DNA from 4 places in the Shewanella psychromarinicola genome. Region 3 is predicted to be linked to each of the others. Evidence: predicted binding sites of a transcription regulator. Region 3 holds the regulator's gene; each other region holds the start of a gene.
What was found. Region 3 encodes sigma-54, which starts transcription at its own class of promoters, with help from an activator protein. Its sites were predicted from a motif close to GTTGGCACGNNNNTNGNNT; they were not measured.

Region 1 (6,237 bases), 1.4 Mb from region 3:
TCTGGCATTGAAAAATTCTTTGGTTAACGAAATTGATGGCAGAGTGTAATAGGCTAAAATGATAAAAACCAGCATTTTGCTGGTTTTTATGTATCACTGAGTGTCTAAAAACTAGAGCACGCCGCGCTTGATTTGATCGCGTTCAATGGATTCAAATAACGCTTTAAAATTACCTTCACCAAAGCCGAGGTTATTTTTACGCTGAATGATTTCAATGAAGATTGGCCCAAATAAGTTTTTGGTGAAAATTTGTAATAAATACCCATCTTCATCACCATCAACCAAAATCTGATGGTGCTTGATACGATCGTGATCTTCTGTCACCTGTGGCAACTTCTCAAAAATGGTGTCGTAATATTCAGGAATAATATCCAGTGTTTGGATTGAGGTATCTTCCATTGCATCTAATGAGGCGACAATATCACGACTTCTGAACGCCAGATGTTGAACGCCAGGGCCATTGTATTCACCCAAATATTCATCAATTTGATTTTTGTTATTGCCTTTACCTTCGTTAATTGGAATGCAGAAGCTGCCATCTGGAGAACGAAGTGCATAAGACACAAGCGATGTTTGCGCACCACTAATATCAAAATAACGTACCTCGGTAAAACCAAAAATATCTTTATAAAAGTTAGCCCACTTTTCCATGGTGCCTTTGTAGACATTGTTGGTCAAATGGTCGACCTCCATAAAGCCTTTCTCAGGCGTGATGACAGGTTGCTCTAAATCGACAAAGTCAGTTTGATAAATATTGTTTTGTTCACCAAAGGTGTCGATAAAGTAAATTAAGCTGTCACCAATACCGTAAATGGCCGGGTATGGCATGTCTTTATTGGCATCATCTGCGGGTTTTGCACCACGAGCTACCGCTTCTGTAAAGGCAAAGTTAGCATCTTCAACGCGCCAACCCATGGAACAAATTGCCGGACCATGAGATTTTGCAAATTGAGCAGAAAAGCCTGCACGGCCTTTATTCAATAAAAAGTTAATGTCGTTTTGTTTATAGTAAACAATGTCATTATCTTTGGCTTTTTTTAGCATTGAAAAACCAAAATCAATAAATACTTGGTGCATATATTCAGTATCTGGACTGGCAAATTCGGTGAATTCAATGCCTAACAGGCCCAGTGGGTTTAGTTCGCTTGCCATTTTGTCTTCCTCTATTTTATGTCAACACGTCATCACTCTTAGGTGACTTGGGGTAGAGATAAATGTGATCTTAGTTTTCTAACCAAGAGCGGTTGTAATCATCACTCATGCAATTTTTAACATGAGAGGTTAAATTTAGTGGGGCGAAGGTATCGACCATCACCGCATATTCGTAGGTGTCTTTTTTGCCGATAGAGGCTTCTGTGCGACCAGGTTGAGGCCCATGTGGCACCCCTTTTTGGTGTAAGGTCATGTAACCCGCTTCAATACCGGTGCGGCTCATAAAATCGCCGTCGACGTAATACAAGACTTCATCGCTGTCGATGTTGTTATGGTAATAAGGTGCAGGAATCGATTTAGGGTGAAAGTCATAAGGACGTGGAACAAAATTACAAATAACAAAGTTATGGGCGCTGAAGACTAAATGCTCTGACGGCGGCAAATGAATTTTACCTACTTTAGGGGCATATTCGCTAATGTTGAATGCCCATGGATACACACACCCATCCCAGCCGACTAAGTCAAATGGATGCCATTGAAGTGTCATTTCTTGGTAGCGCTCACCGAATTTACACATTAACGGAAACTCACCTTTTTCAACCACTGCATCAGTCAAGGTTGGCGTACGAATGTCTCGTTCACAGTAAGGAGCAGACTCCAACATTTGGCCATATTCGTTTCTAAAATGCTTTGGCACTTCCACCATGGACGATGATTCGATAACAAATAAACGCACATTTTGATAATCGTTAAATTTCAGCTGGTAAGTTGTCCCGCGAGGAATAATTAGGTAATCCCATTTTTGGGTGTTAATCACCCCATATTCACTGAGTAGTTGTCCTTCACCCTCGTGAATAAACACCACTTCGTCAGCATAGGCATTGCGATAAAACGCATTGGTGTCTTCAGTGACTTTAGCGGTATACATCGCCACGTCATTATTGAAAAAGATTTTATTACGGGCGCTGAAAAAGTTGCCTTGGCAGTCGGCTTGGCGCGAGTCTATTTTGTAATTTTGGATCAGTGGGTCTTGCCATTGTTCACCATGAGATAACGAGTAAGGTTGAACGTCTATCGCTTTGGTTGGCATATTGTGATGGTATTTATTCGAATAAATATTCGAAAAGCCATGAGTTGAAAATAATTCTTCACGATACAGCTCACCATTGTCTTTTTCGAAGGCAATATGCCGTTTGGTCGGGATCTGACCTTGCTTAACATAGAATGGCATGTGGTTGTCCTATGGTGGAGCGACTGTGAGTGTCGTGATGTTTGTAATACGATTGGTATTGATTGTTATGGCCTAATCGCATTGGGTAAATCAATTTGTGATCTAACTAACAATTTAGTGGTAAAGATCAACAAAAAAAAAGAATAATAAAAAGCTTAACTCAATCTATTTATTAGATTGTTATGTTAACTTTACATTAGTGTACGAATAACGAGACAGTGGAAATCTTATGCGAATAGATATTGATGCCTTTAATGTACTGCAAGTGCTTGTTGAAGAAGGAAGTTTTTCGAAAGCTTCTGAGCGCTTACATAAAGCGCAATCGGCGGTTAGCTATCAAGTTAAAAAATTAGAGCAACATCTTGGGGTCACATTATTTAACCGCGATAATTATCGCGCCGAATTAACCCCTGAAGGCAAGGTTATTCTGGCTGAAGGGCAACGATTACTGCAGCATTTAGCCAATATTGAACATCTGGCCAGTCGTTTTAGTCAGGGGTGGGAGCCTAAGCTTGAGTTAGTGATAGACGGTGCTTTACCGATGGAACCGATCATGACCGCGCTTAAGCGCATGTCAGAACACAATATACCCACTAAAGTGCAGCTTAATATGGAGTTTTTAGGCGGCGTACAGCATCGCTTTGAGCGCGACCAAGCAGACTTAATGTTGGTCAAGGATTATCGTACTGGCCCCTCGTATCATCCTAAACCGTTACCTACGATTACCAGCGTGCTAGTGGCGTCATCACAACATCCATTAAGTCAGTTAAAAGGCATTAGTTTGCCCGAGTTACAACAACATGTTGAGTTAACCATTGAAGATTCATCTCCTGGTAAACGTGACCGCGATGAAATGCAGTTTGGCGGCGATAAAGTATTTTATTTGTCAGGTTTTATTATGAAAAAAAATGCCTTACTAAAAGGTCTAGGTTTTGGTTGGATGCCGGATTTTTTAATTGCTGAAGAATTACATCAAGGGCAACTGATCGAGATTGATTTTATTGGTGGTAACCGCTTTAGTTTTACACCGCAATTAGTGTCCACACTTGAACGTCCGCTGGGGCGAGCAGGGCAACTATTTACCGAGCTTATTCTGCAAGAATTTGCTCGATATCAACAGCAACAACAATCAGGGTTAAGTGGAGCCGGATTAGGGTAAACATTGGCATAATTCTATTAACTAACATAGAGATAATACAACGTGGATCCAGTATGTTGATATATTGTTATGTTAAATCGCCGATCATTTTGTTACCTTAAATCATACGTATCGAGCAATGCCTTATCGATGTTGGGCGATTGCAAACATTAAATAAATTTTTAGGGAATGAAAATAAGCATGAAAAGTCATGAAGTAGATTATGAAATTATTGGTTCTAGCATGCAGCTGGTTGAAGTTGAATTAGACCCAAATGAGTCTGTGATTGCTGAAGCGGGTGCCATGACCTATGTCGAAGAAGATATTGGTTTTGAAGCCAAGATGGGTGATGGCTCTGAGCTAGAATCTGGTTTTTTTGGTAAGTTACTTGGTGCGGGGAAACGGGCCATTTCCGGTGAGGGTATTTTTATGACCCACTTTACCAATGAAGGCCAGCAGAAACGTAAAGTGGCTTTTGCGGCGCCGTTTCCGGGGACCATTTTGGCGATAGACTTAGCTCAACATCAAGGCGAGCTTATCTGTCAAAAGGACAGTTTTTTAGCGGCAGCCTTAGGCACGCAAGTGAGCATGAAATTTAATAAGCGCTTAGGAACCGGGTTTTTTGGTGGTGAAGGATTTATCCTACAAAGCCTTAAAGGTGATGGCATGGCGTTTGTGCATGCGGGTGGGACACTGATAAAAAAAGAATTGCATGGTGAGACCTTGCGGGTCGATACGGGTTGTTTAGTTGGATTTACTCCCGGGATTGATTATGACATTCAGCGTGCGGGCTCGTTAAAGTCGATGGTATTTGGCGGAGAAGGCCTGTTTCTTGCCACTTTAAAAGGTCATGGGACTGTGTGGTTACAAAGCTTACCGTTTTCTCGTATGGCTGACAGAATTATTGCTCATGCGCCTTCAAATGGCGGTAAAGATCAAGGTGAAGGTTCAGTACTCGGTGGAATAGGGCGGATGATTAACTAATCGGGATATTAGCATTGAGTGCTCAGACGATTATAAGTCATCGCGCCGATTTAGTCTGAGCTGTCCTTAAAGGGATTGAATAATTTTTGTGTGCCCAAAATGCGTCAATGGCAATTAAAGGTTGTCGATGCTATTAGGCAAATAAAAACCGATAGCATTAGGCTATCGGTAATTAAGAATAGCGGCAGTTCACATGTCATTAATAAGTGGGTTTAGCGATAATAGTTTGCCCGATAGGGGTTAAACTTAACAAGGCCAACTTAATGTGTTGTATCGCAAAGGGGATCCCAATAATGGTGATGAAACAGGCTAATGCATGCACTAAATGACCAATAGCGAGCCAAATCCCAAAACATAAAAACCATAGCACATTACCCACTAAGCCTAGTGTGCCAGTACCAATATCTTCTTGGCCAGAAATGTGTTTGCGGTTAACGGTTTCTTGTCCAAATGGCCAAAAAGCTAATTCGCCAATAACAAAACAGGCTCTGCCAAAAGGGATGCCAATGATACTGATAAAGCACAGTACCCCCACAAGCCACCAAGCAAGGCCCATAACAAATCCACCCATTAAAAACCAAGCAATATTAAAGATTAAGCGTAAAAGTGACATTTTCATTCCTATCAAGAGTCAATATTAATTACTATATAGCGATAACTAGCGATAATCATGCCATTATTATAAGCTTATGATTCTAATTGTTTAAATGTTATTTTCGACATTGAGTGTCTGTTAGGTCTGACAATTAATACAAATGAATCGATGAGAATTATCATTTTTTAGTTAAAATACCCATATTACAGTTGATTGAGAGAAGACATGTTTTCGATAAGCCCAGTAGAGTCGATGAACTTTGACGGCCACACCCTCTACATTAAGCGGGATGATTTATTGCATGCTGATTTCAGTGGCAATAAAGCACGTAAGTTTTATCATTTTTTGCATCATGATTATTCATATGTGACCCGCCTAGTAGGGGCCGGTTCTGCACAAGCTAACTCTTTGTATTCATTATCTGTGCTGGCTAAGCAGCAGGGCTGGCAATTTGACTATTACGTTAGCCATATTAGCAAATTTTTACTACAACACCCCCAAGGCAATTACGCTGCCGCGATACAAAATGGGGCTAATATTATTAATGTTGCTGAGTTGCCATATGCCGATAACATAGCCGGCATGCATTTAGATGATGTTGTGCAATACATTATGTTATCAACTCCGACTTACGCCGATAAACAACATCTACTGTGTATTCCTGAAGGTGGGCGCTGTGAATACGCAGAAACGGGTATTGCGCAGCTTGCGAGTGAAATTATTGAGTGGGCTCAGATTAGACAACAAATTAAGCTCATGGTTTTTTTACCTTCTGGTACCGGCACCACAGCAGCTTATTTAAATAAGCAACTAATACAACAGCTCGCTCAATTGCAATTAACACCAGTACTTACCATTGAGGTATTAACCTGCAGCACGGTTGGCGGTGATGATTACTTACGCCAGCAATTTTCACAATTAATTGATGAAGTTTATTATCCTCACATTGTTAGTGATGGGCATAAATATCATTTTGGAAAATTATCGCAACGTTGTTTTGATATGTGGCAAACCGTATGTCAGTCTGGAATTGAATTTGAGTTGTTGTATGACCCTGTCGGATTTTTAGTCTTACAACATTATTTGAAGACTAATACGTTGACTAATACTGATATTTTATATGTACATCAAGGTGGG
Region 2 (6,237 bases), 2.0 Mb from region 3:
GTACTTGTAAACCTTGCACAATAAGCCAGCTACGTAAGGCTGCTAATAATCCGCCAATGGCAGCATCATTGGTTGCTTGATAAACAGGAACGTCGGTAGCAAGTTGTAGTAATTGCTGTAATCCTTGTGGGGTGTCTTTTACATTTAAGGCGATTTGTTGTTGTTCACACCAACGTGACAATTGTAATAAGGCAATGGCGAGACTTGAGTCCCAGTGCGACAACTCTGTGGTGATTAATGTGACGGAATGACAAACAGAGGGTAGCGTAGCGCAAATATCCGCGCCCAGTGGCGCTTGGCCCAATTGCCAATCACCCGTAAGATGCAGTGAACAGTTATCATCTTGCATATCAATGTGGAATGTAGCGAGTGTCATACTAGACCCCGAGCAAAGGGAAAAATAATGCTATTGGTTACGCTATACACGAACTAGGTTAATTCTTGTACTGATGATCAGTGTAGACCAATCACTCTGATTATATTTTGACCTTGAACATATTCTTTCATAAACAACAGATAAGGTTGCCGTGTAGCGGCGTCTAAAGTTCAATAAAAACCACTCCAATGCTTGAAAAGCACAGGGCATGGCGCAAGAAAAAATAAATAAACTTGCACCAACTAAATTTAGCGGTAAGATGTACTGTGTTTTTATACAGTACACGTTATAAGTGTGCGAGGTTGTCATATGCGCATTATTCCTATTGCAGCGAGTGCCGGTATTACTGGCTTTGAAAGCCCTGCAGCCGAATACCTTCAATTAGGCTTAAGTCTTGATGAGATATTAATCCAGCATCCCAGTTCGACTTTTCTTGGCTTAGCCCAGGGCGAGTCGATGCAAGGAGTGGGGATCTTCGATGGCGATTTATTGATTGTCGATCGCCATGAAACCGCGAAAAGCGGCGATGTGATTGTGGCTAATTTTAATGGTGAATTTGTGTGTAAAATTCTCGACATGCCACGGCGAATGCTAGTGTCATCGAATGAGCAATATTTACCAGTGACCATCTGCGACTATGATGATTTTAGTATTGAAGGCGTGGTGACCCGCTCAATTCGTTGTCATCGTCAAAGCCCACTGCTTGTAAGCAAATAAGAGTAGGTAAAATGTTTGCCTTAGTCGATGCCAATGCTTTTTATTGCAGTGCTGAACAGGTGTTTCGTCCTGATTGGCGTGGTAGACCGATGATTGTGCTCAGCAATAATGATGGCTGTATTGTGGCCGCTAATCGACATGCAAAAGAGGCTGGCATTCAAAAGTTTTTACCTTATTTTCAAGTTAAAGCCTTATGCGCCCAGCGCAATGTCATCGTTTGCTCATCTAATTATGAATTGTATGCCGATTTATCGGCAAAGATGATGGCAATAATAGGCCGTTTTGCCCCAGAGCAGCATGTGTATTCGATTGATGAAAGCTTTCTGTCTTTTAAGCATTGTTATCCCGCGATCAAATGCCTGCATACCCAAGGTCAGTTAATCCGCCGCGCGGTTTGGAAAGAAGCGCGCCTACCTGTTTGTGTTGGCATAGCCGAAACCTTGACCTTGGCTAAAATTGCTAATCACGCCGCTAAAAAAATCCAGGGATACCAAGGTGTGTGCGTTATCGAGACTATGCAGCAACGTACCGACATTTTAAAACAGTTGGCGGTTGCAGAAGTATGGGGAATTGGCAGGAAGATGAGTAACAAGCTTGCGTTAATCAATATTCGCAGCGCATTTGATCTCGCCTCTATGCCGCCCAGTCTTGCGAGAAAGCAGTTTAGTATTGAAATAGAGCGTACGGTGCGCGAGCTTAACGGCCAAGTGTGTAAACAATGGGATGAGGCGAGGGCTGATAAAAAGCAAATTTTCTCCACCCGCAGTGTGGGCGAGCGCATCACCGATTATGAGTCATTATTACAAGCGTTAAGTAAGCATGTTGGTATTGCGGCGCTCAAAGCGCGTCAGCAAGACTCCCATTGTAAAACCATGTTGCTGTTTGCGAGTAATTCCCCCCATGACGAACAGCCAGTAAGTTATAAAGTCATCGTACATTTTCCATGCCCAACCCATTGCAGCGTTGAGCTCACCAAAGCTATGACCCACGCTGCTCCAAGGCTATTTCGTCAAGGAGTACGCTATTACAAAATAGGCGTGGGCCTAGTTGATTTAGCCAGCGAGAAGCATTTTCAATTTGATTTATTTAATACCGCTAAGGTCACCCATGCGCTAATGCACACGCTAGATGGCATCAACCAACGCTACGGTCGCGACACTGTGTTTCTGGCCGCACAAGGGATAGAGCAAAAGTGGGCCATGCGCCGTGATTTACTAACACCTCAATATTCGACCCAATGGAAATGCTTGCCAAAGATAAAATGCTAAGGGGTTTTATTGGTTTTTTTATTCGTTTTTCATGATTAATGCCACTACAGAGCGAATAATCGCCCCGCTATTTTTATCGCAATAAGGTCAAGGGCACTAATGATTGTCAGTCAGATGTTTAGATAATTGATGTCGATATAAATAGTGCAACAGATCACAAACCCTAAATTAAAGCTGGCATATGCCATAAATAAGCGTATATATAGCATATGCTATTAACTGTAGTTTGGTTATACCAAGCGCTAAAATTCAGTTAACTATTAATGGGGCAGCCAAAAGCTATGTTAAGCCTATTTATCCCACCTCTTAACCCGAGTTGAAGTTACTTAAATCTGTGTGTTTTAAATTAATGGACGACTTAACTAATGGTAAAGCGTTGTTAATGCAAAATGCACATGAGGAGAAATGATGATTACCGCCATACCAATGAAAGACGAACATATTTCCAGCCATTTTAGCAAAGCTGATGAGGTGCTCTTTATTGACGATCAAGGTCAAGTGAAAGGGCGTTTTGCCAATCCTGCACTAACAGATGGATGTGAGGGTAAACAACAATTAGTCAGTTTGATACTGGCACATGGCGCTAATCGCGTGATCGTACGTAACATTGGCCAACAACTATTAGCTAAATTATTAAGTCGGCAACTGAGTGTTTTTCATGCTAAAAATGGTCGTACAGCAATAGACGATCTTGCCGGTGCTAATTTAGCTGACTGTGAGGAGTATACCGAGGCAAGTCAGGGACGCCCTTCATCTAAGCATATTGCTAAACAAGCGAATGGTGGTTGTTGTGATCATAATCATGCTGACGGAGAAGCGGGCAGTCACGATGGTCATTGCAGTGGATCAGAAATGGCGACAAAGAAACGTTGCTGCGGATCAGAAATGGGCACAGCAACCGCAACAATGAAAACGTGTTGCAATAAAAAGCATTCACTAATACATCAACATTAATGGTAACTATGGTTGATATTACGTCATTACAGCGCTGTTAGCTTTAGCTCATAGCGCTGTAATTTACGATATAAGGTCCGCACACTAATATTAAGCTTAATGGCTAATTCTGCTGGAGATCCTTGAAATTGCTGACAGACCTGAGAAAGATATGCGTACTCCACGTCATCGAGTGACATGAGTTCCGTTGCCGTTTTTAGTGTATTTTTGTTATCTGTCGATGTGTGGTTAGGTTGAACGCTTTCAGGTAAATCACTGCTGTGGATAATATCTTCGTTGGCAATCAGTGCCGATTGTTCAATAATATTTTTCAGTTCGCGAATATTACCTGGATATGCATAATGACTGAGCAGATTTAATGCGTTAGCCGAAAACCTTTTATGTTTGTATTCAGAGTACTTTATAAAATGATTTACGAGTCCTGGAATATCATCAAGGCGCTCACGCAACGAGGGTAAGTAAATGGGAAATCCGGCAATGCGGTAATACAGATCGCGTCTAAATTCACCTTTTTCAACCAAATCGAGTAAATTCTTATGGCTGGCGCTGACTAATCGAAAGTCGGAACGTTTTTGTTTTAATCCACCCACGGCGCGATAACATTGGGTTTCTAGCAACCTCAGCAGTTTAACTTGCATGTTCATCGGTACATCGCCAATCTCATCAAAGAATACCGTGCCGCCGTGGGCTATCTCAATCAGACCTTTTTTACTGGTGGTTGCCCCGGTAAAGGCTCCTTTCTCGTAACCAAATAACTCACTTTCGAACAGGTTTTCACTCAGGCCGGTACATTCAATAACCACAAAAGGTTTATCATTGCGGCTACTGGCTTGATGCACCGCTTTAGCGACGAGTTCTTTACCTGCACCGGTTTCACCTTGCAATAGCACCGCAATACTGGATTGAGATGCTCGGTTAATTCTGTTGAGCATTTGCTTAAACGGCGCAGATTGACCGACCATGGTGCCTTTTTTAGACTCTGTTGATGCATAATCAATGGCATCTAAAACCTCCAGATATCCCAATACCTTGCCACTGTTATCTTTAATGGGTTTCATTAAAATATCGCAATATGACTTACCGTGTGCAGTGCTATGAATATGCACGGCATTGGCAGCCCTTGCGGTACTCTGGCATTGTTGCAAAGGACACTCTTCACCGTGTTTATCACAAGGCTCATTACTGTGATGAGATATCTGATGGCATTTACTTTGGCCTAATATGACTTGTGTATTATACGTTTCCAAATAGGCTTGATTAACCGCATGTATAACATAATCTGGCGTAATAAATATTGCCGGTTTATCAATCGCGTTTATCATTGATTGCACAACAGTGGTGTTACTCATTTATCACTCTCGCTTACTGTACACATTAATCAGTTAATCTCTAAAGTGACATTATTAGCGCAATATTTGTCACTACAATGCCATATTTGTCAGTTCATAACCTAGCATGTGCCTCTCGCAAATATCAATGAATTTTAAGTGGCTGATTTTATATATTTTAAATTTGTCGGTGTAATATGGCACAAGCTTTGTATTGATCTTGCTATATGTTTTGTGATTGGACTCGGTCATAGGTTTTTTATAACCCTAAAACTCATTGAGATTAAACGATTTTAAATAGAGGAATAACAATAATGCGCTTAACACACAAACACACACAATCATTGATTAAGGCTAGCCAAATGGCCGGCTTAATCATGCTTATGAGCGTCTCGACGGTAGGACAAGCTGAATCATTAACCGAGCAGCAAGTGCTTGAACAACAGGCCAATCAACGAATTGCCGAATTTAGCCAAGCACTGAAAGGTCATTTAAAGACAGCCATTAAGCAAGGTGGATTAACCAACGCAGTGTCGGTGTGCCAAGCGGTAGCACCTGCAATTGCAGCAGAAAACTCAAAAGAGGGCTGGACACTTACCCGGACCAGTTTGCGAGTGCGTAATCCAGCCAATACGCCCGATGCTTGGGAGTTAACACAATTACAGCAATTTGAACGTGTTAATGCTTCAGGACAGCAAGCTGCTGATAAACCCATTGTGGCGAGTGAGTTTATCGTCAAAGATGGCAAAACACAGTTTCGTTATATGAAGGCGATACCAGCGCAACAATTATGCTTAGGTTGTCATGGTAGTAATATTAATCCTGAGCTGAGTACTTTGATTAACAAAACCTATCCTAATGATAAAGCAGTTAACTTTGCCCTCGGTGATATTCGCGGTGCGTTTTCATTACAAAAGGTTATCAATAATCAAGCCGCATCGGTTACAGCAACAACAAAGCCGTAATCAAAGCTGAAGTAATATAAGCGAAAGACCTAGAAGCGAGGACGCTGCGCGGCTTATAGCAAGAGCCTAGGACGCTTCGCTGCTAGGTGCTAAAGCAAACAGCACAGCGACCCATGGGCTGTTTATGGTGGTGGTTTACGTTAACATTATCCTGCCTTTACGATTCCTTATCAGTCATTTACAAAATGATGTTAACCATTATTGCTAATATTGATCTGAGACTTTATCTAACAAATGCATTGGGTATTTTGTTGGGAGTTAATTGTTATGAGTAAAATCCGTATTGATCCTTTTTATCATCGTACTAGTCATGCTATTACCTATGTGGTGACCGATCTTGCTACTCGTCAAAGTGCGATTATTGATCCCGTTTTAGACTTCGATATGGCCTCTGGTACTATAAGTACATGTTTTGCCGATAACATCATTGATCATATCGATAAGCATGGATTTGAAATTGAATGGATTTTAGAAACTCATGCACATTGCGATCATATGTCTGCGGCGTGTTATATCAAGACCAAACGCGGGGGAACAACGGGGATTGGTGAGCACATTACTCAAGTCCAGCACACCGTTAAAAGATTGCTAAATCTCGATGAGAGCTTTCAGTGCAATGGCGAGCAGTT
Region 3 (6,237 bases):
TTAATATTTTATTGTCAATGGGTTATTACTTACCTATTGGTTAGTTTGGTGCAATTGCACTAAATTGGTGAAAGATGCTATGGCGATTATTTATCGCTGAAGTGGTCGATGCTGCACAGTATGGATGACCAATATGGCAGCAAAAGGTCATCTTAATGACAAGATGAGCAAGGCGTTATAGTCGAATGAGTTATTCCGAGTGGATGGTTTAAAAAATCATACAAGGAGTGGGTTTGATGATATGGCTTTAATGGACGTCATCTTGGTAAGTGATCCGGGCGTGAAGACGCATGTTAAACAGGCTAGCGATGTATGGCGGGGGCAAAGTCGTCCGGGGAATTGCGCTAGAGTTTGCAATTTCACTGGACGACATGGTGTGCACCAATCAAATGAATGAGCTAGTGGATTAAGAACAATGTGGCTAGGCCTAAAAATGCAAATAAGCCAACCACATCTGTCACCGTGGTTAATACCATGCCACCGGCTAATGCTGGGTCAATATTTAACTTTTTTAACATTATTGGAATAGTGGCGCCAGCAAAGCCTGCAACCGTCATATTAATCAGCATAGCACAACCAATTAACCCTCCTAACGCGATGTCATCTTTCCACAGCCATACTGCAAAAAATACCAATATAGACCACATTAAGCCGTTTAATAATCCAATGCTGAGTTCTTTACCAATCAACCAACGTGAGTTACTTTGGCCAATATGCCCAAGTGCAATACCACGGATCACCAGTGCTAAGGTTTGATTACCGGCAACCCCGCCCATACTCGGAACTATGGTCATTAAAATCGCGATGGTGGCAAATTGCTCTAAGGTGCCTTCGAACATGTTACTGACAGACGAGGCAAGTAACGCAGCAAATAAGTTAATCGTTAACCACAGGGAGCGTCTTAGCGTACTTTTTAGCACTGGGCCAAAGGTATCCTCATCATCATCCATCCCTGCCATCCCCATCATTGAATGCTCGGCATCTTCGCGGATCACATCGATAATGTCATCGATGGTGATCCGGCCAAGCAATTTTGCTTGGCTGTCGACGACTGGGGCGGATAGCCAATCGAGTCGTTCAAATTTTTGGGCTACATCTTTATCAGACATCTCAACCGGAATACTTTCTAACTCTGTGTCCATAATGCTTCGGACGGTTACGCTTGGATCGCAGGTTAATAAATCGACTAATCTTACTCCGCCTAAAACATGATCTTGACGGTCAACAACATATAAGGTGTCGGTAGTATCGGGTAAGTTTCCCCGTTGACGTAAATAACGTAATACCACTTCGATATTGACATCGGGTCGTAAGGTGACGGTATCGGTGTTCATGATACTGCCTGCCGTATCATCAGGATAGCGCAGTGCTTGTTCTACTCTATCCCTGTCCTGGCTGCGCATTGACTTAAGTACTTTCTTGTAAACACCATCGGGTAAGCTGCGAAGAATATAGGCGAGATCATCTGTGTCCATACCTATTGTGGCCTGGGCGAGCTTTTCTGGTGTCATGCTGCTAATGAGTGAATCTTTAAGCTCTTCACCTAATTCGTCAAGAATTTCACCCGCATATTGTTGGTCAATGAGTTGCCATAACACTTGTCGATTTTTGGGCGGTGATGATTCGAGAATTAGGGCGACATCGTTAGGTGACATGGTGTGCAACATGTTACGAGCATGAACAAACAAACCACTGTCTAGCGCTTGAACGAGTTGATTGAGGCGTTGTTCGGTTATCTCATTATCTAGGTACTCTTTACCCATATATCTACTTCCTATTCATCATACTTATATCATAAAGTATGTAATCATTCTGGGCTGCTCAGGTTTTTCTGTTTAAGGCGTATTGGTGCAATAATCGTTGTCTGCTTGTAAGACAATGTAACGCCGAAATGGGATACTTGAGTCGTTTCCTCTGGACGAAATTATGCATGGTCTACGCTGCTATACATCATATTGACGGACGACTGCACGGATGCAGAGTCATACTGGATCCGTTGCTGAAAGCGGCGATATCTGTATTATGTTAAACGCTAAACTCCCGCAGAGTGAACTGATACTTAATCAGATGGGTATCAACTGCGTGAGATAAACCTAAGGGCTAATATTATCGAGGGACTGATGTCTACCGTTGAGCATCAATGTCGTGACAGTTTGGTTAGGCCACGTGTAATAAGAATAATAGTGGATTAAAAAGTGAGTGACTCGCGAATCGTACTCTTCACTGATTTAGCAAGATTCATCAAATTTAGCATTAATCAGATCACACACTGCATTTAATGCTACTTCGGCATCTGGACCCTTTGCGGTCACGGTGATCATTTTTCCTATTCCACTTTCAAGCATTAACAACCCAAGCACACTTGCGGCACTGGCGTTTTTTTCGCCCTGAGTTAAGGTGATGTTCGCGTCAAAATCGGCGGCTAATACCGCGAGTTTTGTTGCTGCACGGGCATGTAATCCTAATTTGTTGGAAATGGTAACTTGGCGTTCAAGTTTGATCATTCATGCAATCCTATGCTCACTTAGCGGTGAGTTCACTTATACTTAATTCTCTGTGGCGAGCATTAACAGTGTGTTTACTGCCTTGCCTAAATCGTTTTGCTAATTGGTCTGCAATATATACCGAACGATGCTGGCCACCCGTACAACCAATCGCGATAGTCAGGTAACTGCGATTGTTACGTTCTAGGTGTGGCATCCAGGTTTCAAATAGGTTTTCAATTTGCCAAATGAACTTGTTGACCAATGGCTGACGCCCTAAAAATTCTTGTACGGGTTCGTCTAATCCTGTCAATGGGCGCAATTCTATTTCCCAGTGTGGATTGGGCAAAAAGCGTACATCAAACATAAAATCCGCTTCAGTCGGCATGCCGTGCTTAAAGCCAAAAGACTCAAAGTTAATGACCAATTCTTTATCGACACTGCCTAGTAGTATTTGCCTAACTTGGTCGCTTAACTCGTAGATATTTAGCGCCGAAGTGTCAATGTAATGGTCAACAATTTTTGCGGTAGGCTCAAGTAAACGGCCTTCTAATTTGATCGCTTCTTGCAGTGAAATATGATTTTTAGATAACGGGTGCAATCGGCGTGTTTCGCTGTAGCGTTTAAGTAACACTTTATCATTGGAATTTAGAAAGAAGCTGATAATTTCAGTGTCATGTTCAAGTAGGGCTAATTGGTCTTGAAGCACTTTGCCTTGTTCAGCAATGTTGCGGACATCAACACTAATCGCAACTAAATCATTACTGCCCTTGAGCTGAGCGAGTAATGTGCCAATGAGGGGTAGAGGCAAATTATCGACACAATAATATCCTAGGTCTTCTAATACTCTTAAGGCAACGGATTTCCCTGAACCTGAACGTCCCGATACTATGACAAGTTTCATGCAGTTATAACCCGATAAAGTTCTGTTGCGTTGTGGCTTTTGCGAAGCTGTTTCAATATTTGCTTATCGCTGAGCTTTTTAGCCATACTCGATAACGTGCCTAAATGTTGTTGGCACTGGTCTGCAGGTACTAACAAAGCAAATAAAATATCCACGGGCTGCTTATCAATTGCATCAAAGGCAATGGCTTCTTCACATTTAACAAATATCGCGATGGGGTGATCGATGGTCGTTAATCGACCATGAGGTATCGCAATGCCATTTCCTATACCTGTGCTACCCATTTTTTCTCTCGCTAATAGGCTTTCAAAAACCTCTTGCGAAGACAGGGTTGGATACTGGGCAGCGACTAAATTGCTGATGAGTTCCAGTACTTTTTTCTTACTGCCCGGTGTGGCACAGGTAGTGCATTCCGGCTGCAGAATGGTACAAAGTTCCATCGTTAGTGTTTTGTATACTTCTCTTTGTGTTTAATTACCTGACGGTCGAGTTTATCGATCAGGGCGTCTATTGCAGCATACATATCAGTATTTTCTGACATAGCAAAAATCTCTGCGCCATTAACGTGGATTTTGGCTTCTGCTTTTTGTTGTAATTTGTCTACATGGAGTACAACGTGTACATTATGGATCTGATCGAAGTGTCGTTCAAGCTTTGAAAATTTACCATTAACATACTCACGTAAAGATTCAGTTATTTCGACATGACGTCCAGTCAGATTTATATCCATAGAAAATCCTCCACAACCTTGTAGGTTATAAACTCTTACGTTGGTTTGAGGGCGGGATTAGCATTGCTTCTCGGTATTTTGCAATCGTACGACGAGCAACGTTTATGCCTTGTTCTGCCAGAAGTTGAGCCATTTTACTGTCACTCAATGGTTTTTTCTGGTTTTCTGCGGCAACCAGCTTTTTGATAAAAGCACGAATTGCTGTTGATGAGCATTCCCCGCCATCGTCAGTGCTGACATGGCTAGAGAAGAAGTACTTTAGTTCAAATAGTCCACGTGGGGTGTGCATATATTTTTGTGTGGTGACTCGTGAAATTGTCGATTCATGCATTTCTACTGCTTCAGCAATATCATTTAGCACCATAGGTTTCATGGCTTCTTCACCGTATTCAAAGAAGCCTTGCTGAAATTGCACAATGCAATTTGCCACTTTGAGTAGAGTATCATTGCGGCTTTCGATACTTTTAATAAACCATTTAGCCTCTTGCAAATGGCCTCGAATAAATTGACTGTCAGACTGATTTTTACTGCTTCTAGCCATGGCGGCGTATTGCTGATTAACGCCAATTTTGGGCATATTGTCTGGGTTTAACTCTACAACCCAACGGCCATTTTTCTTTAGTACCGTGACATCGGGAATAACGAATTCGTCATCGGTGGCGGTGATCAATAAGCCTGGACGAGGATTGAGTGATTGGATTAGGGTGATGGCGTCACGTAACTCATTTTCTTTTAGCTTAGTTTTGCGCATCAATAATCTAAAATCACGCCCAGCAATTAAGGTTAAATAGTCTTTGATTAGCAAACGGGCATTATCGATATGGGGTGTGGTGTTAGAGAATTGCGCTAATTGGATCAATAAACATTCACTTAAATCACGTGCAGCAACACCAACGGGATCAAAGTGTTGAATTCGTTTTAATACAGCTTCAACTTCATCTAACTCAACATTTTCGTCACCCATGGCTTCGAGAATATCGTCGGTACTTTGGGTTAAATAACCGCGTTCATCCACGGCGTCGATGATCGCTGTGGCAATGGCAAGATCGGTCTCTGAAAAGGGAGTGAGATTTTTCTGCCATTCTAAATGTTCATACAGACCTTCGGTGGTTTCACCTTGAAACGGCATGTCATCATCGCGCATGCTAGCACTACCTGAACCTGACATCGGCGAGGCGGTGTACACTTCATCCCATGTAGTATCCATGGCTAAATCATCCATGGTTTCTTTGGTCATAGATTCTGCTGTGTCGACTGTTGAGGTGTCTTTTTCAATATTGACAATGCTGTTGTCACTGAAGTCTGTATCAGCTTGGTCGCGATTTTCTTTTACGGGGTCTTTTGCTTCAGAAAACTCATCTTCTATTTCAAGTAATGGATTTGAATCCAATGCTTGTTGGATTTCTTGCTGTAGCTCCAATGACGATAATTGCAGTAAGCGAATGGCTTGCTGCAATTGTGGGGTCATGGTTAAGTGTTGACCCATTTTAAGTTGGAGTGACGCTTTCATTTACCGCTTATCCCTAGATGATTTCCATAAAAGTGACAATTTATAAAACTGTAATGGATTGTCACGTACATCAATGATGTTTAACGCTGTTTAGATATCGTTCAATCAAATGAGTTAGATAGACTAAAGGCCCGTAAAGTAACTATAGCTTGAATTGTTCACCTAAGTACACCGCCCGAACTTGTTGATTGCTCAATACCTCATCAGGTGTGCCTTCGGCAATTAAATTACCTTGGCTGACGATATAAGCTCGCTCACAGACATCTAACGTTTCACGTACGTTATGGTCGGTAATTAATACTCCTAGACCTCGGCTTTTAAGTTGTTGAATGATTTTTTTTATGTCGATGACAGAAATCGGATCAACACCAGCAAAGGGCTCATCGAGTAGAATAAATTTTGGATTGGCGGCTAAAGCGCGCGCAATTTCAACACGACGACGTTCACCACCCGATAACGACATGCCTAGGCTGTCTCGAATATGGGTAATATGGAACTCTTCTAATAGATGCTCAAGCTGTTCAATACGTTGGTTTGTACTGAGTTCTTTGCGGGTTTGCAACACGGCCATAATGTTGTCATACACTGTGAGTTTACGGAAAATACTGGC
Region 4 (6,237 bases), 1.2 Mb from region 3:
TCACTGCTAGAGTTGCTTAGCTGCTAGGCTGTTGACTTTATAGCCTCTAGCCGCGAAGCGTACTAGCAGCGCAGCGTTCTAGGCTCTTTCGCTTTTAGCCTGTATATACTAGGCAACAAAAAGCCCAGATGCAGGCATCTGGGCTTTTTAGGTATCAAGAGTAGCAAATGTAATCTGCTACAGTTTAATACTGATTAACTGCGGTTATGACGCTTACGTTCGTTTTCAGTTAAGTATCTCTTACGAACACGAATATTCTTAGGAGTCACTTCAACTAATTCATCATCATCGATGAACTCAAGAGCTTGCTCAAGAGTCAGTGTAATCGGAGTCGTCAATACTTGCGCTTCATCAGTACCTGATGCGCGCATGTTAGTTAGCTGCTTACCTTTGAGACAGTTTATTGTCAAATCGTTAGAGCGAGCATGGATACCAACTACTTGACCTTCATACACTTCAGCCGCGTGGCCAATAAACAAACGACCACGGTCTTGTAAAGTAAAGAGTGCGAACGTTAGTGACTTACCTGTTCCGTTTGAAATCATTACGCCGTTAGCACGTTGACCAATATCGCCACCTTTGTGTGGACCGTAGTGATCAAATGAATGATAAATTAGACCAGTACCCGATGTTGAGGTTAAGAACTCAGTTTGGAAACCAATCAAACCACGGCTTGGGATAATAAAGTCAATACGAACACGACCTTTACCATCAAGCTGCATATCTTTCATTTCAGCTTTACGAATACCTAATTTTTCAATTACGGTACCTTGATGACCTTCTTCAACGTCAACCGTTACTGTTTCGTAGGGTTCATGTAGCTCACCATCGACGGTTTTCAGAATAACTTCTGGACGCGATACAGCTAATTCGTAGCCTTCACGACGCATGTTTTCAATTAAAATCGATAAGTGTAATTCACCACGACCTGATACACGGAAACGATCTGGACTGTCAGTTTCTTCAACACGAAGTGCGACGTTGTGAACTAATTCAGTCTGTAAACGCTCAAGAATGTTACGTGAAGTCACATACTTACCTTCTTTACCCGCGAACGGAGAAGTGTTTACTTGGAACGTCATTGTTAGTGTAGGTTCATCAACAGTTAACGGCGGCATTGCCTCTACGGCACCCACTGCACAGATAGTGTCAGAGATCTTAAGCTCGCCTAAACCGGTAATCGCAACGATGTCACCCGCATTGGCAATGGCAACTTCATTACGTTCTAGACCCATATAACCTAATACTTGGCCCATTTTACCGTTACGAGTCTTACCGTCAGCGCCAATAATAGTCACTTGTTGGTTAGTCTTAACGTTACCACGGGTAATACGGCCAATACCGATAACACCCACGTATGAGTTATAATCGATTTGAGAAATTTGCATTTGGAACGGCGCTTCCGCATCCGCGTCAGGGAAAGCTACTTTCTCAACGATAGTTTGAAACAGCGGCGTCATATCATCGCTAGCTACATCTGGATCTAACGTTGCAAAACCATTTAATGCAGAAGCATAAACGATTGGGAAATCTAATTGTTCGTCAGTGGCACCTAAGTTAACGAATAAATCGAATACTTGGTCAATAACCCAATCTGGACGAGCACTTGGACGGTCAATTTTGTTGATAACAACAATTGGCTTAAGGCCTTGAGCGAAGGCTTTCTTGGTTACAAAGCGAGTTTGTGGCATTGGACCATCAACTGCGTCAACCAACAATAATACTGAATCGACCATAGATAGAACACGTTCTACTTCGCCACCGAAATCGGCGTGGCCAGGAGTATCTACGATGTTAATACGGTAGTCGTTCCACTGGATGGCAGTATTCTTTGCCAGAATGGTGATCCCACGTTCTTTTTCAAGATCGTTAGAATCCATAACCCGCTCAGTAGCTTCTCCACGAGATGCAAGGGTTCCTGACTGCGCCAACATTTTGTCTACCAGGGTTGTTTTGCCATGGTCAACGTGGGCAATAATGGCGATGTTACGTAAATTCTCTAGCACGGATAAACCTCTAAACCATCAAAAAAAAAAGGGAGCTAACAGAAGCTATTTATTATTACAGCTACTGTAAAAAAGCGTGCCATTCTACTTCACAGCAGCTTTTGTAGATAGGATTATTTTTGAACACATGTAAATCTTTCGTTTACTAAGCCTCAAAAAACAGTATAAAACGTTTATATATTAAACATAATCGAGGTGTGATGCAAAATGTGGCATGATTAAAACACCAGCATTAACATGACGCACTATTATGGACTTTTGCACTATGATGAAACATAGTAATGCACGTCATTGGTGCAAAATCATAATTTAGAAGATGAGGGAACGTTCTCATCTTCATAAAATCAACTAGTTAACGAACTGGCATGAATATCGCTTCACTGCTGTTATTATGTAAATATTCGTTTTGCAGATGCATTATCTGGCGAATACCAAGATTATATTAAGGGACAACCCTTTACCCTACCGGAGGCTTGAGAATGTCAGTTGAATCAGTTTTAAAACAACTAGAAGAGTTAGAAGTTAAGTTTGTAGACTTACGCTTTACCGACACTAAAGGTAAAGAGCAGCACGTTTCTATCCCATCTCACCAAGTAAATGAAGATTTCTTTGAAGACGGCAAAATGTTTGACGGTTCTTCAATTGTAGGTTGGAAAGGCATTAATGAATCTGACATGGTGTTAATGCCAGATCCAACGACTTTTGTGTTAGACCCTTTCACGGAAGAAACGACCGCACTTATTCGTTGTGATATTTTAGAACCGGGTACCATGACAGGTTATGATCGCGATCCTCGTTCTATTGCCCAAAAAGCCGAACAGTATCTTATTTCTACTGGCATTGCTGATACCGTATTGATTGGTCCAGAGCCTGAATTCTTCATATTTGACGATGTCCGTTTTGGTACTGATATGTCAGGTTGTTTCGTGAAGATTGACGCTAAAGAAGCTTCATGGAACTCAGCTAAAAGCTATGAAGAAGGCAACACCGGTCATCGTCCAATGGTGAAGGGGGGTTACTTCCCAGTTGCGCCAGTTGATTCGTCACAAGACTTACGCTCTGCAATGTGTTTAGTACTTGAAGAAATGGGTCAAGTGGTTGAAGCGCATCACCACGAAGTGGCCACAGCTGGTCAAAATGAAATCGCAACACGATTCAATACATTGACTAAGAAAGCTGACGAAATTCAAATCCTTAAGTATGTTGTTCATAACATGGCTCATGCTTATGGCAAGACAGCGACATTTATGCCAAAACCAATCGTGGGTGACAACGGCAGTGGCATGCACGTGCATCAGTCTTTAGCTAAAGACGGGGTAAACTTATTCGCTGGTGATAAGTATGCTGGTTTGAGTGACCTTGCGCTTTACTACATTGGCGGCATCATTAAGCATGCTCGTGCATTGAATGCATTCACTAACCCAAGCACAAACTCTTACAAGCGTTTGGTACCGCATTTTGAAGCGCCTGTGATGCTTGCATATTCTGCACGTAACCGCAGCGCGTCAATTCGTATTCCAGTGGTACCAAGCCCTAAAGGTCGTCGTATCGAAGCGCGTTTCCCTGATCCACATGCCAACCCATACTTAGCGTTTTCGGCATTGCTAATGGCCGGTCTTGACGGTATTCAAAACAAGATCCACCCAGGTGAAGCAATGGACAAAGATCTGTATGACTTGCCTGCTGAAGAAGCGGCTGAGATCCCACAGGTTGCGACTTCATTAGAAAACGCACTTGAAAATTTACAAGCGGACCATGAGTTCTTGACTAAAGGTGGCGTGTTCAGCGAAGACTTTATCCAGTCTTATATTCAGCTTAAAACAGCAGAATCTGAACGTGTAGCGCGTACGACTCATCCGCTTGAGTTTGAAATGTATTACAGCTTGTAATTCTTGAATCGAATTGCATAGGTAAGCAAGTAATAGAAAAACCCGGTAATTGATTATCGGGTTTTTTTGTTTCTGAGCTAAAAAAGATAACAAGTTTATTAAGTTGTTGTGGCGGCGGTTGCATTTATAGACAGATGTGCATAATGTATTGCCGATAGAAAATAAGCTCCTTTTATTCACCTAATTAATCGACTCAGCTCGCCTACTAATCCGAGTTGAGGTTAACTAACGTTATAAAAGGGATATAGAGACAGTATCCTATTTGGCTTAAGGAAATTTGGGTTGAGGGTGACAAGCGTAGTAAACCATGGGCATTTTTCGTGGCGTAAACAGCAAGGTTTTACCTTAATAGAACTTGTTGTGGTAATTATTATTTTAGGCATTCTTGCTGTTATGGTCGCGCCCCAATTTATAGGGTTAAAAAGCAATGCTTATGCGAGCACGATGCAAGGCGTAGCTGGTGCAATTAACAGCAGTAAAACATTGGTTTATTCAGCTTGCACAATCAGTACTGATTGTGATGAAACGGCGGCAGCAGGTACGGGTAATGGCCTTGGTAACAGTCTGATTGTACTGGGCCAATCAATCACCTTAGCTTATGGATATCCGCGCCATACTGGTGCTGGAATAGCTCGAATGACCAATATTGCCGACATCAGTGATGGTGGTGAGTTTATTTTAACAACCTATACCGATTCTGGACGTTCAGGTCTTCGTATTCGGCCTAACGCAGAATATGCCGCCAATAAATGTGAAATTCGTTATTCCCAGCCTCAGGCCGTGGGTCAAACTCCGCTAGTTGAAGTGTATATTGATCAGTGTTAGCGCCTGCTAAACTCAGACATATAGTTACTTTTATCTCTATTATTGTGACGCTATCAATGTGATTGTGGTTGATGTTGTGCAGTTTCTAGACTCTATAGAGCAAAAGTGTGACAGACCATCTCATTGAATAAATTGATAGTGTGGTAAATTTGTAGAGGATTTCACTCATAAATATGATATTTATAACACTAATCACTCACTAAAAAGCGACTTGTTCAATGGATAAGAAAGACCTCAAGCTATTAGAAATCTTACAACGTCAGGGCCGAATGGCTATTTCTGAATTAGCCGATAAGGTTAATATGTCAGATACTCCTTGTTTACGACGAGTAAAAAAGCTTGAACAAGATAAAGTGATTTTGGGTTATGGTGCGCAGGTTGATCCTCTTAAAGTGGGGTTGAATATTGTGGTTTATACCTCGGTACGCTTAACAGAACATACTGATCAGTCGACAGCATTATTTGAATCAACCATGGCACCACTACCTCAAGTGATGGAATGTGCTGTGATAACCGGAGCCTATGATTATTTGCTCAAAATAGTCGCCAAAGACCTAGTTTCCTATGAACAATTTATCAAGAAATCACTCGGTAACCTCAAGTTTGTCGCCAGCATTGAAACTACAGTGGTTTTGAAGCAAATATTTAGCCGTACGGCTTTACCTGTGGACCAGTCGCCGATTGACTAAGCACATTACTATAAATCCCCAAAAGCAGCTCCTAGGCCGTCATAGACTATAACAGCATAGGTTACCGCTAAGGGCGTTACTTGATATAGGTAGGTAAGGTTTAACCTTGTTCCATTGAGGCAATAAACTGATTCGATTCGGCAATCGATTTGTTCATTTCGTTAATCAGGCTGGAAATATCCGTCTGTAAATTGGCAAATTCGCCTTTAATTGCGCCAATGGCTTGTGCGTTTAGGTTATGTTTTAAATACAGCATATTGTCTTTCATCGCGGTTAAAATCGGTGGCATTTTGGCTTCTGCCCGACGCATACTTTTGACTAGCGAGTAATATGACCGCTTGGTCTTGTTGAGCGTATTGGTGCTGTTACGGCGTAAACTGGCTTTACTTATCTCTTCGATTTCAGTTTGCCATTCGTCAAATAATGCTTCAGCGACATCTTCAACTTTTTCAATACGGCGACTGACTTCATCTGCCGCTGACTGCGCAGATTCATACTCATCTTTTGCTTTGTTATAGGCATCGTCTAAATCACCACCATCAAACGCCAATAGAGCCTGCATTTCTTCCAAAGCAGAACTAAATTGCTCCTGAGCTTCTTGTTGCGACTCTTTAGCACTTTGCACTCTATCGACCATGATGTCGCGCTTGTGATAGCCAACTTTTTCCATTGCACCGTAATAGGCACTTTGACAGCCGCTCAACAGTAAACTGCTACTTAATAGCGCCAGTGATATCCATTTTTTCATCAATGTGTCTCTTTTATTGTCTGAGGCGAAAAGTGACCTCGTTGAGGTTAACTGCCTGATTTAAATTTTGCTGCGTCGAT

Region 1: the regulator sigma-54 is predicted to act here: its motif matches at 5,165-5,183, upstream of EGC80_RS14350 (YccF domain-containing protein).
Region 2: the regulator sigma-54 is predicted to act here: its motif matches at 4,840-4,858, upstream of EGC80_RS16520 (Tll0287-like domain-containing protein).
Region 4: the regulator sigma-54 is predicted to act here: its motif matches at 2,366-2,384, upstream of glnA (glutamate--ammonia ligase).

What each region holds. Positions count from the first base shown of each region.
Region 1 covers NZ_CP034073.1:3,263,532-3,269,768, forward strand. The annotation lists gene EGC80_RS14325 (LysE family translocator) at 1-8, opposite strand, end outside; gene hppD (4-hydroxyphenylpyruvate dioxygenase) at 112-1,152, opposite strand; gene EGC80_RS14335 (homogentisate 1,2-dioxygenase) at 1,223-2,383, opposite strand; gene EGC80_RS14340 (LysR family transcriptional regulator) at 2,613-3,542, shown strand; gene EGC80_RS14345 (TIGR00266 family protein) at 3,717-4,505, shown strand; gene EGC80_RS14350 (YccF domain-containing protein) at 4,705-5,118, opposite strand; gene EGC80_RS14355 (1-aminocyclopropane-1-carboxylate deaminase/D-cysteine desulfhydrase) at 5,326-6,237, shown strand, end outside.
Region 2 covers NZ_CP034073.1:3,786,807-3,793,043, reverse strand. The annotation lists gene EGC80_RS16550 (MlaE family ABC transporter permease) at 1-376, opposite strand, end outside; gene EGC80_RS16545 (LexA family protein) at 686-1,093, shown strand; gene EGC80_RS16540 (Y-family DNA polymerase) at 1,105-2,361, shown strand; gene EGC80_RS16530 (NifB/NifX family molybdenum-iron cluster-binding protein) at 2,767-3,315, shown strand; gene EGC80_RS16525 (sigma-54 interaction domain-containing protein) at 3,342-4,664, opposite strand; gene EGC80_RS16520 (Tll0287-like domain-containing protein) at 4,958-5,608, shown strand; gene EGC80_RS16515 (MBL fold metallo-hydrolase) at 5,876-6,237, shown strand, end outside.
Region 3 covers NZ_CP034073.1:1,835,257-1,841,493, forward strand. The annotation lists gene mgtE (magnesium transporter) at 399-1,763, opposite strand; gene EGC80_RS07930 (HPr family phosphocarrier protein) at 2,229-2,504, opposite strand; gene rapZ (RNase adapter RapZ) at 2,521-3,387, opposite strand; gene ptsN (PTS IIA-like nitrogen regulatory protein PtsN) at 3,384-3,827, opposite strand; gene hpf (ribosome hibernation promoting factor) at 3,830-4,117, opposite strand; gene EGC80_RS07950 (RNA polymerase factor sigma-54) at 4,143-5,627, opposite strand; gene lptB (LPS export ABC transporter ATP-binding protein) at 5,770-6,237, opposite strand, start outside.
Region 4 covers NZ_CP034073.1:654,543-660,779, reverse strand. The annotation lists gene typA (translational GTPase TypA) at 195-2,006, opposite strand; gene glnA (glutamate--ammonia ligase) at 2,486-3,895, shown strand; gene EGC80_RS22865 (type II secretion system protein) at 4,184-4,720, shown strand; gene EGC80_RS02755 (Lrp/AsnC family transcriptional regulator) at 4,939-5,409, shown strand; gene EGC80_RS02750 (DUF2959 domain-containing protein) at 5,510-6,157, opposite strand; gene EGC80_RS02745 (hypothetical protein) at 6,205-6,237, opposite strand, start outside.